4 regions of the Mesorhizobium sp. M7A.F.Ca.US.005.03.2.1 genome follow, and region 2 is predicted to be linked to each of the others. Evidence: predicted binding sites of a transcription regulator. Region 2 holds the regulator's gene; each other region holds the start of a gene.
The links. Region 2 encodes PhoB, which activates phosphate uptake and scavenging genes when phosphate is short. Its sites were predicted from a motif close to TGTCATNNANCTGTCAT; they were not measured.
Positions count from the first base shown of each region.

Region 1: phnC (phosphonate ABC transporter ATP-binding protein) is a predicted target of PhoB. The motif match lies at 831-847, and genes of this name have one in related genera.
Region 3: EN991_RS13570 (PhoX family phosphatase) is a predicted target of PhoB. The motif match lies at 802-818, and genes of this name have one in related genera.
Region 4: ppk2 (polyphosphate kinase 2) is a predicted target of PhoB. The motif match lies at 1,131-1,147, and genes of this name have one in related genera.

Region 1 covers NZ_RZRP01000071.1:1,054-3,257, forward strand. The annotation lists gene EN991_RS06455 (DapH/DapD/GlmU-related protein) at 1-552, shown strand, start outside; gene phnC (phosphonate ABC transporter ATP-binding protein) at 926-1,783, shown strand; gene phnD (phosphonate ABC transporter substrate-binding protein) at 1,876-2,204, shown strand, end outside.
Region 2 covers NZ_RZRP01000561.1:624-2,827, reverse strand. The annotation lists gene phoU (phosphate signaling complex protein PhoU) at 1-558, shown strand, start outside; gene phoB (phosphate regulon transcriptional regulator PhoB) at 575-1,264, shown strand; gene EN991_RS25605 (ROK family protein) at 1,281-2,204, opposite strand, start outside.
Region 3 covers NZ_RZRP01000199.1:4,320-6,523, forward strand. The annotation lists gene EN991_RS13565 (hypothetical protein) at 1-322, opposite strand, end outside; gene EN991_RS13570 (PhoX family phosphatase) at 885-2,204, shown strand, end outside.
Region 4 covers NZ_RZRP01000085.1:6,429-8,632, reverse strand. The annotation lists gene EN991_RS07470 (dihydrofolate reductase family protein) at 1-49, shown strand, start outside; gene ppk2 (polyphosphate kinase 2) at 101-1,021, opposite strand; gene EN991_RS07460 (aldo/keto reductase) at 1,300-2,204, shown strand, end outside.

The DNA of each region.
Region 1 (2,204 bases), on a different contig from region 2:
GGCCGTTGGACCGAGATCGCCGACCGCAGCCGGGTCTCGGAAAGCGAACTCGGCGACTATTCCTACATGATGCAGGACTGCGCCGTCTGGTGCGCGACGATCGGCAAGTTCGCCAACATCGCGGCCAGCGTGCGCATCAACGCCACCAACCACCCGACCTGGCGGCCGACGCTGCACCATTTCACCTATCGCGCCTCCGATTACTGGGACGATGCCGAGCACGAGAGCGAATTCTTCGCCCAGCGCCGCGCCAAGCGGGTCACCATCGGCCACGACACCTGGCTCGGTCACGGCTCGACCATCCTGCCCGGCGTCACCATCGGCGATGGCGCCGCGGTCGGCGCCGGCGCTGTCGTCTCGAAAGATGTAGCGCCCTATAGGATCGTCGCCGGCGTGCCGGCAAAGCCGATCCGCGAGCGCTTCGATCGCCGCACGGCCGAACGCTACCAGGCGCTGGCCTGGTGGGACTGGGACCATGCAAGGCTGCGGGCCGCGTTGGATGACTTCCGGGAGCTCGAGGCCGAGGCGTTCTTGGAGAAATATGGCGGATAGCGACGCCAGGAACGGGCTGTCACTGACGCTGGGCAGCGGGGGCAAACCGCCCCCGCCCCTGCTATCCGCATGACGTGCCTCTCGACACCGGCATCGACGCCATGACGGCCCTTGTCTGGAACGCCTGAAGGACGGCCTCGCCATCGCCGGCGCGCGACGGGCGAGTATATGCGCATCAAGTGGTGCCGTCTGGCCACCGGCGCCAGCTCGCCAGGCCTGCATTCCACATCACCTTCGACTGCTGATCCTGGGCCGGCCGCAGACTCCGGCCTGTGGAGCGTAACAAAACTGACATCAACGCGACACGGCAGGTTCATGTGGCTGCGCTAGGCGAATGCCTGACGATCAATGGTCCGGACTGGAACCTGCCGCCATGCCAGCAAATTCCGCCACGCTCGAAATCCGCGGTGTCACCCGACGATTTGGCAAGAACACTGCCGTCAGCGACATCAACATCGCGATCCCGCAGGGTCAGATGGTTGGCGTCATCGGCCGTTCGGGCGCCGGAAAATCGACCCTTCTTCGCATGATCAACCGTCTCATCGATCCCAGCCAGGGGTCGATTTTTTTTGACGGCGCCGAGGTCTCGAAACTGAGCGGTTCGCCGCTGCGGCGCTGGCAGCGTGACTGCGCCATGATCTTCCAGCAGTTCAACCTGGTGCCGCGCCTCGACGTGCTGACCAATGTGCTGCTCGGCAAGCTGAACCACCGCTCGACCATCACCAACCTGTTCGGCATGTTCTCCCGCGCCGAATGCGCCGAGGCGGTCGCGGCACTCGAGCGGCTCGACATCGCCCGCACCGCCCTGCAGCCCGCCGGCACCTTGTCGGGCGGCCAGCAGCAGCGCGTCGCCATCGCTCGCGCCATGATGCAGCAGCCCAGAGTGATCCTCGCCGACGAGCCGATCGCCTCGCTCGACCCGCTCAACGCCAAGGTGGTGATGGATTCGCTGCAGGACATCAATTTGCGCGAAGGCATCACCGTCGTCACCAATCTGCACACGCTGGACACCGCCCGGACCTACTGCAACCGCATCATCGGCATGGCTGCCGGCAAGGTCGTCTTCGACGGCCCGCCGGAAGAGCTCAACCGCGAGGCGGTGCGCCTCGTCTACGGCGCCGACAGCAATGGCCAGGAAATCTCCGAGGCCATCACCTCGACCAGCGTTGCCTTCAGCCGAAAGATCGCCGCATCCGCCGGACCGCTCGAGCCCGCATTCCCGGGATATTGAGAGCGGTTGGGATCGCCAGCCCACGTCAAGGGCACCTGTCAAAATCGATAACGCTGCCGGCGCGGGGCCGGAACCTACAGGAGAAATATCCAATGTTCAGGAAGATGGTCTTTGGCGCCGTTTCGGTGCTCGCCATGGCGACCAGCATGGCCCATGCCGCCGACATGAAGGAATTTCGCGTCGGCATTCTCGGCGGCGAAAACGAATCCGACCGGCTGCGCAACTACCAGTGCCTCGCCGACCATCTGAAGGCCGAATTCGGCTTCGAAAAGGTCTCGCTGTTCCCCGCCGCCGACTATGACGGCGTCATCCAGGGCCTGCTCGGCGGCACGCTCGACTTCGCCGAACTCGGCGCTTCCGGCTACGCCAGCGTCGCTCTCAAGGACCCGAAGGCGGTCACCCCGATCCTCACCACCCAGCA
Region 2 (2,204 bases):
TCCGACGACGCCATCATGGATGCACGCCAGCGCGAGCTGGACGATCGTGCTATCACGCTGATCGCCAAGCGCCAGCCAATGGCCAACGATCTGCGTGCGGTAGTCGGTTCGATCCGCATGGCCGGCGACCTCGAGCGCATCGGTGACCTTGCCAAGAACATCGCCAAGCGCGTCGGCACTGTCGGGCTGAGCGTCACGCCGCACGACCTTTCGCATTCGATCGACGCGATGGCGCAGCTGGTGCTGATCCAGGTGCAGGGGGTCGTCGACGAGTATGCCGCCGCTGACGCGGCAGCGCTTGCCACGCTCAGAAACAATGATGAACGCATCGACGTCAAATACACATCGGTGTTCCGCGAACTGCTGACCTACATGATGGAAGATCCGCGCAACATCACGGCGTGCACGCACCTGTTGTTTTGCGCCAAGAACCTCGAGCGGATCGGCGACCACGTGACCAACATCGCCGAAAATGCCTATTATGTTTTGACCGGCACGCAGTTGCCAGCCAATCGTCCGAAGCAGGACGAGACGGCAATGTCCGCGCCAGCGGCATGACAGGGGTGACCAGCCGATGATCGCGCCACGCATCATGGTGGTGGAGGATGAGGAGCCGCTAGGCGTGCTGCTCCGCTACAATCTCGAATCCGAAGGTTACCAGGTCGAGGTGGTGACGCGCGGCGACGAGGCCGAAATCCGGCTGCAGGAGAACGTTCCAGACCTTCTGGTGCTCGACTGGATGGTGCCTGCGGTTTCCGGTATCGAACTCTGCCGCCGGCTAAGGATGCGTCCCGAGACCGAGCGGCTGCCGATCATCATGCTGACCGCGCGAGGCGAGGAAAGCGACCGCGTGCGCGGCCTCTCGACCGGTGCCGACGACTATCTGGTCAAGCCTTTCTCGACGCCGGAGTTCATGGCCAGGGTCAAGGCGCTGCTGCGCCGGGCCAAGCCGGAAGTGCTGTCCAGCGTGCTCAAGGTCGGCGATATCGTGCTCGATCGCGAATCGCACCGTGTCTATCGCAAGAAGAGCGAAATCCGGCTCGGGCCGACGGAATTCCGCCTGCTTGAATTCATGATGCGCCATCCAGGCCGCGTGTTCTCGCGCAGCCAACTGCTCGACAATGTCTGGGGCGAGACGATCTACATCGACGAACGCACGGTCGATGTGCATGTCGGCCGGCTGCGCAAGGCGGTCAACAACGGCCGTATGCCCGATGTCATCCGCACCATCCGTGGGGCGGGTTACGCCATTCGCGAGGACTGAACTCCCTCGTTTGAACTCACGCCACGTTCTTGCCGCCGAGACCGGATCTCGCCTGCACGCCCGGCGCAAAAATCTCCTGATCGACGAAGATCAGCGCCCGCATGGCGCAGCCTTCGCGGATCAGCGGCAGTTCGTTCGGCTCGGTGTCGAAGGAAATCGACTTGGAATGCTGGCCGCCGGCGGTCTGGGCAATCGCTTGCCGCAATGCCGGCTCGATCAGGTCGAAGGCGGCGGCGCTGACGCCGACCATGGCGACGGGGGCCGGATCGATCAGCGCGAACAGGCTGCCGAGGCCGTAGCCGAGCGCTTCGCCAGCCTTGCGGTAGGCTTCCCGCTCCGGTCCGTCCCTCTCGCGGGCGGCGGCAGCCAGGGCGCGCATGTCGGCGTCGCTGACATCGGCGACGGGTTCTGCATCCTCGCCCATCTGCCGCGCGTTGCGCCAGATGGCATAATTGCCGGCATAGGCTTCGACGCAGCCGCGCCGTCCGCAGCGACACAGCGCCCCGTTCGGCCGATGAATCATGTGGCCGAATTCGCCGCCCGAGGAATGGGTGCCGGTGAACAATTCGCCCTTCAGCACCAGCCCCATGCCGATGCCGTGCGACAAAAGGATAGCGATGAAATCGTCGCGGTAACGATCGGGATCGCGCCAGCGCAGCGCCACCGCCATCATGTTGCAGTCGTTCTCCATAATGGCGGGGACGCCGAACTCCTCTTCGAATATGTCGGCGAAGGCGATGTCGGTGTGCGGCGTGATCGGCGACCACAGCATGGCGCGGGCACGGGTGTCGGTGATGCCCTGGACGGCCAGCGCGATACGAGCGATGCTGCGCACGTCCAGGTCGGGATCTTCCAGGCGGCGCCGCACGATTGCCGTGCACTCACCGATCAGCGAGTCGCGCGACATCGTCAGCGTGTCGAGCCGACGCTGTTCCTCGGA
Region 3 (2,204 bases), on a different contig from region 2:
GGCTCCCGCTCTTACCCTGACTGGATCCTGATTTGCCGTTGTTGCCGTTATTGCCGCTGTTGCCGTTATTCCCATTGCCGTTGCCGCTGTTCCCGCTATTGCTTCCGCCGGAATTGCCGCCGTTGCCGCCCCCACTGTTGCCACCACCACCGCCGCCACTGTTACCGCCACCCTTGGCGTATGCGCTGGCGGTGTGGATGCCGGAAACGGAGCCGTCCAGGACAATTTGATAGGGCGCAATCGTCAACACCAGCGCCGCTGCCGATTTGAGCGCCAGCCGGCAACAACGGGTCGTGAAACGGGTCGTGACCGATCTGTGCATTCTGATCTCCGACGACTGAGTCCGGCGCGCCCCACCCCAACGTTGCAGTGCAACCAACATTGCCGAAAGACGCGGCGCCCGGAAGCGACCTCCGACCGTTGCGGTTGTCAACCAGGACCATTGCAAGCGCAAGGTTGGACTAAAGTCCCAAGTATATGCTACATTAGCTTCGCATGAACGGCGCCGTGACCGCCATCGCTAAACGGGAGACTGGCTTTCCCGATGCCTGACGACGGCAGACGCCGAACATCAAGTCACCTCCGCCGGGGGCGGCGGAGGTGACTTGTCGAGGGTGCAGTTGCCCGTTGATCTGTTTTTTGCAAACGACTGATGTCGTCCGCCGTCGCGGGATGCGCGGCCAAGATGCCGCCTAAGGTCTCCTTTCATCTCGAACCGGCGATTCTGGAGCAGTTCACGGTCTGCGGGAATGCTTAGCCAGCGCTGCGCGCAATGCCTGTCGCGTCTGAAAGGTCTCCCGATGTCACGAAAATGTGATCCGGCGATTATAAGGGGGTCAAACAGGTACCCACGCTCCAGCCAATCCAACAGCCAGAGGCAAGCCATGACTGACCTTCGCTCCCCCGACACCCGATTCCGCACCAGCCTGCTCGAGGAAAACGACGGCCCGGCCATCAACGCTTCCGACAACCGCACCATGGGCGAGATCATCGCCGCGCGGTTCTCGCGCCGCGGCTTCCTCAAGGGTTCGCTGGCTGTCTCGGCCATCGCCGCCACCGTCAGCCCGCTGGCGCTGATCAGCGCCGACGAGGCCCGGGCCGCTGAAGGCTCGGCCTTCACGTTCGACGAACTCGAGGCCGGCATCGACGACAAGCACCACGTCGCGCCGGGTTACGATGCCGATGTGCTGCTGCGCTGGGGCGATCCGCTGTTTGCCGATTCGCCCGACTTCGACCCGACGAAACAGTCGGCCGAGGCCCAGGCGAAACAGTTCGGCTACAACAACGATTATGTCGGCTACATCCCCATCGACGGCTCGGCCGAACATGGCCTGCTGGTGGTCAACCACGAATACACCAATCCGCATCTGATGTTCCCGGGCATCGTGAAGATCGTCCAGAAGGACGGCAAGAAGTCGGCCGAAGTCGCACCCCTCTCGAAGGAGCAGGTCGATGTCGAGATGGCAGCTCACGGCGGCACCATCGTCGAGATCCGCAAGACATCAGGCAAATGGCAGGTGGTGCGCGACGGCAAGCTCAATCGCCGCATCACCTCCAACACCGAAATGGCGCTGTCCGGTCCGGTTGCCGGCCATGACCGCGTCAAGACCAATGCCGATCCGTCCGGCACCAAGGTGTTCGGCACGTTCAACAATTGCGCCGGCGGCGTCACGCCCTGGGGCACCTATGTGATGGCCGAGGAGAACATCCATGGCTATTTCTCCGGCGAGTTGCCGGAAGGCCACAAGGAAGCCGCGAACTACAAGCGTCTCGGCATTCCCGAAGGCGCCTATGAATGGGCGGCGCATTACGAGCGTTTCGACCTCGCCAAGGAGCCCAATGAGGCCAACCGCTTCGGCTGGATCGTCGAGGTCGATGTCAACGACCCGACCTCGACGCCGAGGAAGCGCACCGCCATGGGCCGCTTCAAGCATGAGGGCGCCGAATCGATTGTCGCCAGGGACGGCCGCGTCGTCTTCTATCTCGGTGACGACGAGCGCTTCGACTATGTCTACAAGTTCGTGACCAAGGCCGCGTTCGATCCGAACGATCATGCCGCCAACAGGGACCTGCTCGATGATGGCACGCTGCATGTCGCCAGGTTCGCCGAAGATGGCACGGTCGAATGGCTGCCGATCGTCTTCGGCCAGGGACCGCTGACGGCTGAAAACGGTTTCACTGGCCAGGCCGACGTGCTGATCGAG
Region 4 (2,204 bases), on a different contig from region 2:
GCAGGTGGCGACCCCGCTCGCAACGCACGTCACCATCAAGCGGGCGTAAGGTGGAGAGCCAATCTCCCCCCTCGTGGGGGAGATCGCAGCTTCGTCTGCCTCAATACTTCTCCGGTACGTAGAGCTCGCGCGGCAGCACCTGGCGTTCGTATTCGGGGTTGAAGACGCGCTCCGGCAAAGTGATCTCCTCGTGCGGCACTTCCTCGTAAGGCAGCTGCTTGAGCAGATGGTCGATGCAGTTCAGCCGCGCGCGTTTCTTGTCGTTGCCCTCGACGATGAACCAGGGCGCTTCCGGGATGTTGGTGCGGGCGAAGGTCTCTTCCTTGGCCTTGGTGTACTGCTCCCAGCGCACGCGCGACTGCAGGTCCATCGGCGACAGTTTCCACTGTTTCATCGGATCGTGGATGCGCATCAGGAAGCGCATCTGCTGTTCCTCGTCGGTGATCGAGAACCAGTATTTGACCACGGTGATGCCCGAGCGGACCAGCATGCGCTCGAATTCCGGCACGTCGTGGAAGAATTCTTCGACCTGATCGGGCTGGGCAAAGCCCATCACCCGCTCGACGCCCGAGCGGTTGTACCATGAGCGGTCGAACAGCACGATCTCGCCGCCGGCCGGCAGATACGGGACATAGCGCTGGAAATACCATTGCGACTTTTCGCGCTCCGTCGGCGCCGGCAGTGCGACGACACGGCAGATGCGCGGGTTGAGGCGCTGGGTGATGCGTTTGATGACACCGCCCTTGCCGGCCGAATCGCGTCCCTCGAAGATCACCACCAGCTTCTTCTTGTGGTGGGCGACCCAGGACTGCAGCTTGATCAATTCGGACTGCAGGGTGATCAGGTCGCGAAAATACTGCATGCGATCGATCGAAGGCGGATGCGAGTTCTTGTAGATCTTGGCGATCTCCATCGACAGCGCCGGCTCCGACATTTCGAGCTCATAGTCTTCGTCAAGCGTGTCGGCGAGCTCGGCTTCAAGCCAATCCCTGGCCGGAGAATTCTGTTTTAGCTCGGTCATTATCGGCTGCTCCACTTGCAAGCTCTGTCGATCCACGTCCGGCGCCCCAAACTCCCGGCCTACAGCCCGGGAACGGCAACACCTGAGCCGACTTCCATATAGGCCTGCAATGACGGTTTTATTGCAGCGCGAGCATGGTCACCGCCGCCGTCGGTCCAGCCAGGCATGATCGATCCGCCGCGCTGGCATGGAGACACGTCGCCCAAATTGTCCTACAAATAGCGGCCACTTTCGGGCGCCCTCCCCAGCCCTTTCCCAATGCAATCGCGAGGACCGACATGGAATACCGCACCCTCGGCCGTTCCGGCCTGAAAGTATCGACACTGACCATGGGGACCATGACGTTCGGCGGCGCCGGTGCTTTTTCGGCGGTTGGCAAGACCGATCTCGACGAAGCGCGCCGGATGATCGATCTCTGTATCGACGCCGGCATCAATGTCATCGACACCGCCAATGTCTATTCGAACGGCATTTCCGAAGAAATCATCGGCGAAGCGCTCGGCGGCAAGCGCAAGGGCGACGTGCTGATCGCCTCCAAGGCACGGATGCGGATCGGCAAAGGTCCAAACGATGAAGGCCTGTCGCGCCATCACCTGATCCGGGAATGCGAGAAGAGCCTGAAGCGGCTCAAGACCGACGTCATCGACATCTATTTCCTGCACGAATGGGATGGCGTGACGCCGCTGGAGGAAACCATCGGCGCGCTCGACACGCTGGTTGCCCAGGGCAAGATCCGCTATGTCGGCTGCTCCAACTATTCCGGCTGGCAGGTGATGAAGGCGCTCGGCATCAGCGACAGCCGTCATCAGCCGCGCTTCATCACGCAGCAGATCCACTACACGCTGGAAGCGCGCGAAGCGGAGTACGAACTGCTGCCGATTTCCGTCGACCAGGGGCTGGGCGTTCTGGTCTGGAGCCCGCTTGCCGGCGGATTGCTGTCCGGCAAATACCGCCGTGACAGCCCCACCGCCCGCCAACTCGCGGGCTGGTCGGAACCACCGATCCGCGACGAGGACCGGCTGTGGCGGATCGTCGATGTGCTTGTGGAGATCGGCGCGCAGCGCGGCGTGTCGGCAGCGCAGGTGGCGCTGGCCTGGCTGCTTGGCCGGCCGTCCATCAGTTCCCTGGTGATCGGCGGCAGGACGGAAACGCAGTTCCTCGACAACATCGCGGCGGCAAGCCT